DNA from 3 places in the Amycolatopsis sp. WAC 04197 genome. Region 3 is predicted to be linked to each of the others. Evidence: riboswitches for the same ligand, from Rfam matches in the RefSeq annotation. Region 3 holds a riboswitch; each other region holds the start of a gene.

Region 1 (4,213 bases), on a different contig from region 3:
CCGGCGCTCGGTCCGTGAACAGGACGGCACGGTGATCAACAACGGTTCGGTCGTCCTGCGCGCCGGGACCCCGGCGGGCCGGATGCTGCTGACAGGCGACATCGAGCTCGCCGCGCAGTCCGACCTGATGGCCGAGGGCGCCGATCTGCGTGCCGAGATCCTGAAGGTCCCGCATCACGGAAGTCGTTACACGGCACCGGATTTCCTCAACGCCGTCGCACCGCGGGCCGCGTTGGTGAGCGTCGGTGCCGGAAACACCTACGGTCATCCGAACAAGTCCACTTTGGACAGCCTGGTGGCCGTCGGCGCGTCGGTCGCCAGGACGGACACGGACGGCGACACCGCGGTGGTCGCGGACGGGCGAGGCCTCGCCCTGGTACGCCGGGGTGAGCCCCGCGGCCCGCCTCGTTCCTGAGGCGGGCCGGCGGGAACTCAGATGCCCAGCGCCCTTCAGATACCCAGAGCTTCGCGGACCGCGTCGGCCGAGGCGCTGACGGTGGCCTTCGGGCCGATCTTGTCCTCGACGGCGTCGAGGGTCTTGAGGCCGTCGCCGGTGATCAGCAGGACGATCTCCTCGTCCGGGTTGAGCTTGCCGGTCTCGATGAGCTTCTTGGCCGTCGCGACGGTCACGCCGCCCGCGGTCTCGGTGAAGATGCCCTCGGTGCGGGCGAGCAGCCGGATGCCCTCGACGACCTCTTCGTCGGTGACGTCTTCGATCGCGCCACCGGTGCGGTTGACCACGTCGAGGACGTAGGGGCCGTCGGCCGGGTTCCCGATCGCCAGCGACCGGGCGATCGTGTCCGGCTTGACCGGCTGGACGACGTCGTGACCGGCCCGGAAGGCCGCCGAGACGGGGGAGCAGCCGGTGGCCTGCGCGCCAAACACCTTGTACGGCGTCTCGTCGACGAGGCCGAGCTGACCGAACTCGCGGAAACCCTTGTCCACCTTGGTGAGCTGGGAACCGGAGGCGATCGGCACCACGATCTGGGAGGGAAGCCGCCAGCCGAGCTGTTCGGCGACCTCGAAGGCCAGCGTCTTGGAACCTTCCGAGTAGTAGGGCCGGACGTTCACGTTGACGAACGCCCAGCTCTCCTGCTCGGCGGCGAGCTGGGTGGCGAGCCGGTTCACGTCGTCGTAGTTGCCGTCGACCGCGATCAGGTCGCCGTCGTACACGGCGGTGGTGAGGATCTTGGCGCGCTCGAGGGTCTTCGGGATCAGCACGACCGACCGCCAGCCCGCGCGGGCCGCCGCGGCGGCGACGGCGTTGGCCAGGTTGCCGGTCGACGGACAGGCCAGCACGTCGAATCCGAATTCGCGGGCGGCGGCCAGCGCGACGGCGACCACGCGGTCCTTGAACGAGTGGGTGGGGTTCCCGGTGTCGTCCTTGACCCAGACCTTCTTGACGCCCAAGGCTTTCGCGAGCCTGTCGGCCTGGATGAGCCGGGTGGCGCCGGGTTCGGTGTTGGGGATCTCTTCGACGTTCGACGGAACGGGAAGGAGCTTCTTGTAGCGCCAGATGTTCTTCGGTCCGGCTTCGATGTCCTCGCGGCGCACGCGGCCGAAGTCGTAGGCGACTTCGAGCGGCGAGAAGTCCTCGGCGGAAACGAATTCGGGGGCGAGCGGCTGCCGGTGTCCCTCTTCCTTCGACACCAGTTCGACGGCCGGTCCGAGATCCGGGGTCTTGGTGGTGGAGGTCGTGCCGAGGGTTGCGGTCATCGCGAGGTTCCTTTCCTCATCTGCCCCGCCGGTGGCGGGCCGGAATTGGCACCGTGTTCGTCAGCTATCCCGCGATCGCGGGATGACAGGCTGACGCCGGTTGCCGGGGCTTCATCGGGCCGTTCCCTCTGCCCCTCTGGATGAGCGGTATTCGATTGTCGGCACGCGCGTCAGCGCGTCGCCTCGCCAACACCGTACGACATGAGCCTCAGGTGGGGCCACCGTGCCCGGAACACATCACCGGACAAAGCACACGAGAGGACGAGTGGCAGGATCGTCACCGTGACGACGCAAGCTTCCGCCCCATCGCCGCTGGTCCTGGTTCTCGGTGAGGAAGAGCTGCTGATCGAACGTGCGGTCCGCAGTGCTTCGGACGCGGCCAAAGCGGCCGATCCGACGGCGGATCTCACCCGGATCCGGGTGTCGGACCTCACAGTCCCGGCGCTCGCGGAAATGGTCAGCCCTTCGCTGTTCGCCGAGGGCAGGGTGATCGTCCTCGAATCCGCGCACGACATCTCGCAGGAGCTCGCCGACGGGGTGATGGCCTACGTCAAGGCGCCCGCCGACGGCATCGTGCTCGTCGTCGTGCACAGCGGAGGCGGCCGGAGCAAGGCCGCGAAAGGGCTTCCAGCCGCCTTGAAAAAGGCGGGCGCGGAAGTCGTCGAATGCCCGAAGCTGACCAAGGCCGCCGAGCGGGAATCCTTTGTCCGCAACGAGGTCCGCCGGGTCGGCGGGAAGATCGACGGTGCGGCCGTGCTCGCGTTGATCGACGCCGTCGGCTCGGATCTGCGCGAGCTGTCGTCGGCGGCGACCCAGCTCGTCGCGGACGCCGGCGGGGCGGTCGACGAGCAGGCCGTCCGGCGCTACCACCGTGGCCGAGCGGACGTGAACGGTTTCGCCGTCGCCGAGAAGGCCGTCGCCGGCGACAAGGCGGCGGCGCTGGAGTCGCTGCGCTGGGCGATGCAGCTGGGCGTACCGCACGTGCTGGTCGCGGACGCGCTCGCCGACGCCGTCCGCACGATCGCGCGGGTGTCCGGCGCCGGTCGCGGCAACCCGAATCAGATGGCGGGCGAGCTGGGGATGCCGCCCTGGAAGGTGCGCAAGGCGCAGGGGCAGGCCCGCGGCTGGGGGCAGGACGGTCTGGCCACCGCGATGCGCGTGGTCGCCCGGCTCAACGCCGAGGTCAAGGGCGTGGCGGCCAACCCGGAGTACGCCTTGGAGCGCGCGGTCCTGGAGGTCGTCGACGCCCACGGCACAAGCCGCTGAGAACGGCGAAGGGCCCCGGCGACGCGAGTCGCCGGGGCCCTTCGAAAGCCGATCAGAGAGAGTTCGCGCGCTTCGCGAGCGCGGACTTCTTGTTGGCGGCCTGGTTGGCGTGGATGACGCCCTTGGTCACGGCCTTGTCCAGCTTCTTGGCCGCGTCCTTCTGCAGCTCCAGGGCCTTGGCCTTGTCACCGGCGTCGGCGGCCTCGCGGAACTTGCGGATCGCGGTCTTCACCGAGGACCGGATCGCCTGGTTGCGCTGACGCGCCTTCTCGTTGGTGGTGATGCGCTTGATCTGCGACTTGATGTTGGCCACGGGGGCGCTCCTCTTGAATCTCTCGGTGGTTTCACCGCCGCGCTGTGACCGGCCCTGCGTGCTCGTGGGAGCGGCGCGGGTTTCCTCCATGACGGAATGCCACACGACGGTGAAAGGCAAGCTTAACAGCCGTCCCGGCACGGCTCGCGCCAGCCTCGGGAGGGCTGCTTACGGTACGGTGAAGATCGTAGTGCCTAGGGTTCCGCCGCCTGCCCGTTCAGCGAAAACACACAATCAGGGCAGACGGGACCGGTCCGAGCGGCACCATCGGCGGAGCCGGAAGCGCCGCCGTTCATCTGACGGGACAAAAGCCTGGAGGACCGGGTTTTCCGCATGCGCGGAAAACGTGAAAGGTCCGCTGTGAACGCCACCGCTCTGTCCTTCGTCGTCATCGCCGCCGTCGTCCACGCGGGTTGGAACCTCGCCGCCAAGCGGATCCGCCGCGGCGGAGCCAGGTTCGTCTGGGCGTACTACAGCCTTTCCGCGATCCTGCTCGTCCCCGTCATGGCGGTCTCGCTGGCCGTGGAACCACAACGTCCACAGTGGACCTGGCTGTTCGCCGCCGTGGTCACCGCCGTGTTCCATGTCACGTACGGCATCGTCCTCCAACGGGGATACGCCGTCGGCGATCTGTCCGTCGTCTATCCCGTCGCCCGCGGGACCGGGCCGCTGATCTCGGTGCTCGCCGCCGTCGTGCTGCTCGGCGAGCGGCCGGGGATCCTCGGCTTGGTGGGCGCGTTCCTCGTGGTCGCCGGGGTGCTGGTGATCGGGACCGGGCGGGCACCGGCCCACGCCGACGCCGCCGACCGTGTCGCTCGCCGCAAGGGCCTGTTCTACGGCCTGCTGACCGGTCTCACGATCGCCGCCTACACGCTGTGGGACGCGCATTCGGTCACCGGACTCGGGGTCCCGCCGATC
Region 2 (4,213 bases), on a different contig from region 3:
GCTTCCCGTCCGGATCGTGTCGTGCGAGCAGGTCGGTACCTGCCATGGTGACGTCGCGCGGTCTTGCGACAGCCGCGAGTTCGACCAGACCCTTTTCGGCGTCAAGCCGCTCGTCCGCGTCGAGGTGGTCCGGCAGCCTCTTCATGACGGTGACGATCCGGTCGATACCCGCCTCGGCCAACGCGCCGGTACTGGCCGACTCGCCGGTCAACGGCGCGACGGGGTCGATCGACGTGCCGTCGCGCGCCCGTCTCGAATTGAGCGCGAGCGCTCTGCTTGCCACTTTCTGTGCCTCTGCTCGAGGCACTCGAGCCACATGCTCGTAGAAGGCGGCGATCGAGTTGTATCCGTAGAGGTCTCGGACCCCACGTGCCTCGATCTCGGCCAGGATCTGGCCGACTTCGGCGAACAGACGTCGCCCTTCGCGTAGCCGTGTCTGCAACTCGTCGAGGAGCAGTTCGGCGTCGCCTTCCGGCAGGTTGAGCGGGAAGGCCTTGGGAGTATTTGTGCTGGTCATCCCTCGATTGTCGAGGCAGATTCGAACGAATGCACGGTATCGATCGGGTGGATGATCATTACGCTCCGGCTGCGCTGACCTGCGCCGATCACACGGGAGTGGGATACGTGTCAGTTCGAAAACGCCATACGGATGGTGGGGGCGGGATCACGGCTCGGCGCTCAACTGGTTCATCCGGTCCCACTCCTCCCGGAGCACCCCGTAGACGACGGCGTCATGCACGCCTCCGGACCAGCGTCGAGCGCGTCGGAACCGGCCCTCCTCGACGAATCCCAGCCGCTGCCCGACGGCGATCATCCCCGGATTCCCCGAGAACGTGGCGAAGTCCAGGCGGAGCGTGTCGGTGCGAGCGAACAAATAGGTCGTCCACAGGCGTAAGGCCTCAGTGCCGTACCCGCCGCCCCAGTACCGCTCGTCGTAGATCACCAAGCCCATCCGCCGCCAGTCGGTCTGCCTGCTTTCCCAGTACCAGCTGACCCTGCCGATCAAGCCGCCGTCCTTCAGATCGCATACGGCGAGGCTGGCGCGGGGATCGGAGGGCTCGGCCGTGGGCGTGGTGAGTTCGCGTGCCGTCGAGTCGGCCGCTGCCGCGCTCGGGGTGCCGAAGTAGGGCCCGTTCGTTTCGTGCCAGGGCCGAGTGGGATCGAGTAGGTCGCGAAGCGGTCGAAGGTCGCTCGGCGTCCAGTCGCGCAGCCGGACTTTTTCGCCCTCGAGTACGACGTCGTCCACCGGCCAATAGTGGCCCACCGGGGCTGGTTACGATCGTCGGGTGACTGAACTGCTCGGTCCTGCGGAGATCAGGGCGCTGGCGGCCGAGCTGGACGTACGTCCGACCAAGAAGCTCGGCCAGAACTTCGTGCACGATCCCAACACGGTGCGACGCATCGTCGACCTCTCGGGGGTTGGCGAAGGCGATGTCGTGTTGGAGGTCGGGCCAGGCCTCGGCTCCTTGACGCTCGGACTGCTCGCGACCGGCGCCGAGGTCGTCGCGGTCGAAATCGATCCCGTGCTGGCGGGGCGATTGCCGAATACCGCCGCCGAACGGGGCGGAGCCGAACGATTGACGGTCGTCGGCGCGGACGCGTTGAGGATCACGGCGGACGACCTGCCCGCGCGTCCGACGGCGCTCGTCGCGAACCTGCCGTACAACGTCGCGGTTCCAGTCGTGCTTCACCTACTCGCCGAGCTGCCGTCGCTGACCAGTGGCCTCGTGATGGTCCAGACGGAAGTGGCGGACCGGATGGCGGCCGGCCCGGGGAGCCGGACCTACGGCGTCCCCAGCGTCAAGCTCGCGTGGTACGGAAAGGCGCGCAAGGTCGCCGCGGTGCCTCGCGCGGTGTTCTGGCCCGTTCCGAACGTGGACTCCGCACTGGTCGCTTTCGAGCGGGGTGAGGTGGTGTCGTCCGTGGACCGGGAGCGATTGTTCGCGGTGGTCGACGCCGCTTTCTCCCAGCGGCGGAAGACCTTGCGCGCCGCGCTGGCGTCATGGGCCGGTTCCGCCGAACGGGCGGGGGCGCTGCTCGAGAAGGCGGGTATCGATCCCAAGACGCGCGGTGAGCAGTTGGATGTCCACCAGTTCGCGCGGATCGCCGCAGCCGCGGGTTGACCGCCTGCCAGGGATGTGACCGGCACCGCGCGAACGCCCCTCGGCCCAGGTCAGCACGAGTGCGTAAGTCTTCCTCTCGATCTGTATGAGCCGGCATTGTCTTAGCAGGTAGCCCGCCTGAGGCAGGCCGAAGGCGCCTGCCTTTGTTCCAATATATGGACAGCGGATCCTGTATGATGGACGCGACCAGACGTGTGATCTGCGCCTACGCGCTTGCTTTCATCCAGTGGGATCGGTTTTACTCAGTGAGCCATCCCGAGCGACTGAGAGACCTGGCTCGCCGAAGTCGCAGCAACCACCCTCCACAGGGCAGGTGCTACAGCCAGGACCGATGGAGGCTGTGCCTAATGAACAGGGTCACCCACCCGCTCCTGCTGACCAGGCGACGTGTCGTCGATGAAGGTCGCCGCACGGTAAGTGCGTGTCGACGCTCCACCGTTACTGCCTGAGTCCTTCTCCCTTACCTCTGAAAACCGTCCGTTTCCGGACGGTCACTCGGTGACGGTCGGCGCGCTCGAAAGAAGCAGCGCCCCATTCGCATGGAGCCTCTCGTGATCACTGTCGAAAACCTGTCCAAATCCTTTCCCCTCAACGGAAATCCCGTCGTCGCGCTGCGCGATGTGAGCGTGGACATCCAGGCGGGCTCGCTGTTCGGAGTCGTCGGCCCGGCGGGCTCCGGCAAGTCGACCCTCGCTCGTTGCATCGGTCTTCAGGAGCGCCCCGACCGCGGCGTCGTCCGCCTCGACGGCCTCAACACCGGGACGCTCGACGGACGCCGGCTGCGCGAGATCCGGCGGCAGGTCGGTGTCGTGAGCACCAAGCCGGAATTGCTCGCCGAGCGCACCATCGCCGGCAACATCGCCTCCCCGCTCGAACAGCTCGGTCTCGACGGGCCGCAGCGTCGCAACCGGGTCGGCAACCTGCTCGACCTGGTCGGTCTCACCCCTCGGGCGGGGCAGCGGCCGGGTGACCTGTCCGAAGGGCAGCTGCGCCGAGTCGCCATCGCCAAAGCGCTGGCCGCCGGGCCGTCCGTGCTCTTGGCCGACGACCCGACCGCCGGTGTGCAGTCCGAGGAGACCGGCGCGGTCCTGACCGTGCTCGACCGGGCCCGTGCCGAGCTCGGAGTCACCGTGCTGCTCACCACTCCCGACGCCGGCGTGGTTCGCCGTGTCTGCGACGACGTCGCGGTTCTGGAGGCTGGGGCGATCATCGAACGAGGGACCGTGCTCGACCTGGTTTCCGACCCGAACAGCCGGACCGCGCAGGCGCTGCTTCCCGCGATCGAGACCGGGCGGGCGCAGGCCTCGAAGTACGACCGGGCAGTGGACGTCGTGCTCGTCGGCTTCGCTTCGGTCGGTGCGCTCCTCCCGGAGGCCGCCGGTCGCTTCGACGTCGAACTCGCCACCATCGGCGGCGGCCTGACCCGGATCGGCGACACGCCGGTGGGCCGGTTCCGTCTCGGTGTGCGAGGTGAGCGCGCGGACGCCGCGCTCGCCTGGATCGCCGAACGCGGCGGCCACGTGACCCACCCGGTCCGCGGACCGCAGGGTGTCGCTGCCTGATTCCTCCACGAACGGGCCGCTCAGGACGAAATCCGTCCGGGGCGGCCCGTTCGTGTCCGACTCGTCCTGTTCTCTTTTCTCCTGGTGGCAGCGCAAGTGGAACGGCCACGTAGGCTTGACGGGTGCTCGCCGTCGTACCGCCCCCAGTAACCGTCAGGGTTCCCGCCAAGGTCAACCTGCACCTGTCGGTCGGTGACGTACGCCCGGACGGTTACCACGAGCTGGTGACCGTGTTCCAGGCGCTTTCCTTGACCGACGAGGTGACCGTCGCGGTCACCGAAGATCCCGGTGTCGAGGTCTACGGCGAAGGCGAAGGCTCCGTACCTACGGGGGCCAACAACCTCGCTTGGAAGGCGGCGCAGGCGCTGGCGGCACATGTCGGCAAGGCGGACGGCGAGTCCAAGGTCAGGGTCGTACTGCGCAAAGGCATCCCGGTGGCAGGTGGGATGGCCGGTGGTAGCGCTGACGCGGCCGCGACCCTGGTGGGGCTCGCGTCGCTTTGGAAGCTTGACATCTCCCGAGACGAAC
Region 3 (4,213 bases):
ACCACGGCCAGCTGGGCGAATCCCAGCAGCGCCAGCGGAAACCAGTAACGCGGTCGCTCGTTCCCCATGCGGGGTGAGGGTAGTGGCTCAGGCGCAGAACGGGGGCAGTTCGCGCGGATCGTTTTCCGGCACCCAGCGGCCTTCCGGCTTCTCGTACTGCCAGCGCGCGCCGCGGGCGACGATCTGGCGCAGCGCCAGGACGATCCGGTCCACGTGTTCGGTGGTGCTGCCGAGGCCGAGGCTCACGCGCACGGCCTGCTGGCCCGTCGAACCGGCGACGGCGATCAGCCGTTTGGTCGCCACGTGCGCGCAGAACGCGCCGTCCCGCACGCCGATGCCGTACTCCGCGGACAGGACCGCGGCGAGCCAGCCGGGTTCGAACCCGTCGACGACGAAGCTGAGCGTGCCGACCCGGTCGACCGGAGCGTCGAACAAGCGCAGTTCGGCGAAGCCGGGGATGGCGGCGAGGCCACGACGCAGCCGCGCCAGCAGTTCCTCTTCGTGGGCGACGATGCCGTCCCAGTTCGCGGCCAGCGTCTCGCAGGCGACGCCGAGCGCGTAGACGCCGACAGTGTTGGGGGAACCGGCTTCGTGCCGCTCAGGTCCGGAATTCCAGACCACGGAGTCACGGCTGACGAGCTTCGTCGCGCCGCCGCCGGCGAGGTACGGCTGGGCCGCGCGCAGCCAGTCCGCGCGGCCGATCAGCGCGCCGGCACCGAAAGGCGCGTACAGCTTGTGTCCCGACAGCGCGACGTAGTCGACGTCCAGTTCGCGCACCGAGATCTTCCGGTGCGGCGCGAGCTGCGCCGCGTCGAGCGCGATCCGGGCGCCGTGCCGCCGCGCGACGGCCGCGATCTCCTTGACCGGCAACAGTTCCCCGGTCACGTTGGACGCGCCGGTGAGCACCACCAGCCGCGGCCCCTGCGGGCAGTCCGCGAGCGCTTCGTCCACAGCGGACACCGCGGCGAGGCGGGTACGCGGCGTCTCGACCCGGCGGACGTTCGGTCCCTTCCACGGCAGCAGCGCGGCGTGGTGCTCGGTGTCGAACACGACGACCGACGTGTGCTTCGGCAGGCTGCGCGCGAGAAGGTTGAAGGAATCGGTGGTGTTGCGGGTGAACACGACGGTGTCGGTCGATCGCGCGTCGACGAAGTCCCGCAGGATTCCGCGGGTGCGCTCGTAGAGCTTGGTGGAGACCTGCGAGGCGAACCCGGCCCCGCGGTGCACGCTGGCGTACCAGGGCAGGAACTCGTCGACCGCGGCCCGCACCTTGTCCAGACACGGGGCGCTCGCCGCGTGGTCGAGGTTGGCGTAACCGATGTCGCCGCCGGTGACCAGCGGAACCCGCAGATCGGCGCAGGCGACCGCCGGGATTTCGTGCGTGACAACGGTTTCAGCAGGGGTGCTGGTGCGTTCGAGAGCGAGGGTCATCGTCATCCTCCGGGCCAGGGGACCCGACGAGGATCCCGCGCTTGCCCGTCGCACCACGCGACGAGCCAGGTCCTCACCCGGGGCACCCCACCGCGGTAGGAGGGTTGCCGGTCAGCTAGCCGGGGCTTGACGCTGACACTCGTGACCTACGGACGAAGTTAGCGGATGGGCGGGCGATCGAGCCAGCCCTCGTCCGCATCTTGAGACGCCGCTCACGTGTCCCGCGAGCGGGAAACACCGCTGCCCGGCGCCGCGCCGCGCCGGGCAACGGCAGGTCAGACCCGGAATCGGCCGGGCAGTCCGATAGTCGCGCGGGAGGAGAGTTCGGTCGCGGTACCCGAGTACTGATCGGTGCCCGCGGTGAACTGCCAGCCGCCGAAGGTCTTGCCGTCGACCGCCTCGCCGTAGGCCGCGGCGACCGTGGTCGAGACCTCGTCGTAGGACTTGCCGTTCCAGTTGCCGGCGCCGACCCCGAAGTCGCGCGAGTCGCCGCCCTGCGCGGCGGCAGTGGGCAGGGTCCACAAGGTGAAGTGCACGTGGGCGCCGGTGCTGCTGCCACCGCAGGGCAGCGCGTTGCCGGTCCGGCCGAGTGCGTCGCCGGGGACGACCTTCTGGCCGTCGGTGACCGAAATGTTCTCCATGTGGTAGTACCCGGTGCGCCAGCCGCCGTCGTGGTCGACGGTCACCCAGTCGCCGCCGGAGCAGTGCTGGATCCGGACGGTGCCCGCCAGCGGGGCGCGAACGGTCTTGTCGCCGGGGCTGAAGTCGATGGCGTTCTTCACGCCGGAGTTCCCGTTGTCCGAGTGGATCCCCGCCGAGTAGACCGATTGGCCCGTCTCGAAGGGCAGTCCGAACGCGGGGAAGGCACCGGCCGCCGTGGCCGTCGGGGCGGAGAGAACCACTCCGACGAGTGCCACCGCGGCCCCCAGACCGGCGAACCGCGCAGGAAGTTTCGTCACCTTGCGTACTCCTTACCCCGTGACACTCACCCATTCGATGGAGTCGATTGCGGGGAAAGTAATCCAAAAGGAGTACGAAAGGGAAGAATTTTCTGAGATCAACCGACGAACAGCTGGTGCCGGTTCGTGACCTACTGGCCGGATTCGCCCTTCCACCTGGCCAGGCGGCCCGCGCGGTCGACGGCCCGCAGGCGTCGTTCGGCCGTGTCACGGGCTTCAGCGGTGGTCACGACGAGTAACTGGTCGCGTTCCTGAAGCCGCGTGTTCTTGTTCGGCGTGAAGCCCGTGCCGTCGCGGACGAGGAGGCTGATCGTCGCCCCCACCGGTAGTCGCAGCTCGGCCAGGTAGACGCCGTGCATCTTCGACCCGGTGTTGATCCGGACCTGCAGGAGCTCCGCGCCCATCTCGTCGAGCGGCGCGGAGTCGACGTCGATCTCGTGCGCTTCGGCGTGCTGGGCCAGCCCGAGCGCTCGCGCGAGCGGGGTCAACGTCGCCCCTTGGAGCAGCGTCAGCACGATGACCAGCACGAACACCGCGTCGACCAGCTCCTGTGCGCCGGGTACCCCGGACGACAGCGGGATCAGCGCGAGCACGATCGGGACCGCGCCGCGCAACCCGGCCCAGGACAGGAACACCTGTTCCCGCCAGGGGATCTTGAACGGCAGCGCCGACAGGAGCACCGACAGCGGACGCGCCAGCAGCAACACGACCGCGCCCGCGACCAGGCCCTGGACCAGGCTCTCGAAGATCCTGCCCGGCGAGGCGAACAGGCCGAGAAGCACGAACAGGCCGATCTGTGCGAGCCAACCGAGCCCTTCGGCGAAGGAAAGCGTGTCCGACCGGTGCGGCAGCTTCGAATTCCCCAGCACCAGGGCCGCGACGTAGGTGGCGAGCAAGCCCGACGCGTGAGCGAGCTGCCCACTGGAGTACGCCACGACGCACACCGCGACGGTGGCCAGCGGGTACAGACCGGTGGCGGGCAGCGCCGCCCGGCGCAGCGCGAACGCCCCGCCCCAGCCGAAGGCCAGGCCGATCACCAACCCGGCGGCGAGTTCGTAGACCACCAGCAGCGGCAGCGACCAGTCGACGGTCGCGCCCTCGGCGAGGACGACGACCGCGATGTAGGCCGGGGCGTCGTTGATCCCGGACTCGATCTCCAGCGCGCCCACGAGCCGTTTCCCGATGCCCGCCGATCTCAGCACGGAGAAGACCGCCGCGGCGTCGGTCGAGGCGAGGACCGCGCCCCATAGCAACGCCATCCGCCAGTCCAGGCCCAGCAGCCAGTGCAAAGCCGCGCCGGTGACCGCGATGCTCACCGCGACGGCCACTGTGGACAGTGCGATTCCGATGCCCAGCGAGGGTTTCACGGCCGTCCACCGGGTGGTGAGACCACCTTCGGACAGGATCATCACCAGCGCGGCGAGGCCGAGCGACTGGGTGAGCTCCGGGTTGTCGTACTGGATGCCGAACCCGGCTTCGCCGAGCAGGACACCCATCCCCAGGTACAGCAGCAGCGATGGGAGGCCGACGCGGATCGACACCCGGACGGCGATCACGGCGACGAGGAGCACCGCGCCACCGGTGCCGAGGATGAGCGGGAGCTGCTCCATGTCGCCTCCCGTTCCGGTCGCCGTGAGGGCTCCAGAATAGTGAGGCGGTGATCGTCACACGTTCGTGTACCGGTCGAAAAGCGTCCGGATAACCTGTGTTACAGACTGTCCACTACGGACTGCGCAGGGCCACCAGGTCGACACCGAGTTCCGCGAACGGTTCTTCCGCCGTGGGAAGGACTTTCACCGCGCGGTTGCCCTCACGGGACAACC

Evidence for each region. Region 3 has a riboswitch for S-adenosylmethionine ahead of DMC64_RS23200 (aminotransferase class V-fold PLP-dependent enzyme). Riboswitches for the same ligand answer to the same signal wherever they lie in the genome.
Region 1: linked by a shared signal. The riboswitch ahead of thrC (threonine synthase) and the one ahead of DMC64_RS23200 (aminotransferase class V-fold PLP-dependent enzyme) in region 3 are both predicted to bind S-adenosylmethionine.
Region 2: linked by a shared signal. The riboswitch ahead of DMC64_RS11750 (methionine ABC transporter ATP-binding protein) and the one ahead of DMC64_RS23200 (aminotransferase class V-fold PLP-dependent enzyme) in region 3 are both predicted to bind S-adenosylmethionine.

The regions. Positions count from the first base shown of each region.
Region 1 is NZ_QHJK01000014.1:57,580-61,792, reverse strand. Features, by position in the region: gene DMC64_RS37675 (ComEC/Rec2 family competence protein) at 1-415, shown strand, start outside; gene thrC (threonine synthase) at 451-1,716, opposite strand; SAM riboswitch class I at 1,730-1,863, opposite strand; gene holA (DNA polymerase III subunit delta) at 1,999-2,982, shown strand; gene rpsT (30S ribosomal protein S20) at 3,035-3,295, opposite strand; gene DMC64_RS37655 (EamA family transporter) at 3,629-4,213, shown strand, end outside.
Region 2 is NZ_QHJK01000002.1:932,803-937,015, forward strand. Features, by position in the region: gene DMC64_RS11735 (DUF222 domain-containing protein) at 1-517, opposite strand, end outside; gene DMC64_RS11740 (GNAT family N-acetyltransferase) at 665-1,246, opposite strand; gene rsmA (16S rRNA (adenine(1518)-N(6)/adenine(1519)-N(6))-dimethyltransferase RsmA) at 1,287-2,123, shown strand; SAM riboswitch class I at 2,371-2,461, shown strand; gene DMC64_RS11750 (methionine ABC transporter ATP-binding protein) at 2,675-3,685, shown strand; gene DMC64_RS11755 (4-(cytidine 5'-diphospho)-2-C-methyl-D-erythritol kinase) at 3,808-4,213, shown strand, end outside.
Region 3 is NZ_QHJK01000006.1:210,793-215,005, forward strand. Features, by position in the region: gene DMC64_RS23195 (hypothetical protein) at 1-68, opposite strand, end outside; gene DMC64_RS23200 (aminotransferase class V-fold PLP-dependent enzyme) at 88-1,431, opposite strand; SAM riboswitch class IV at 1,464-1,578, opposite strand; gene DMC64_RS23205 (M23 family metallopeptidase) at 1,707-2,390, opposite strand; gene DMC64_RS23210 (potassium/proton antiporter) at 2,522-4,000, opposite strand; gene DMC64_RS23215 (helix-turn-helix transcriptional regulator) at 4,113-4,213, opposite strand, start outside.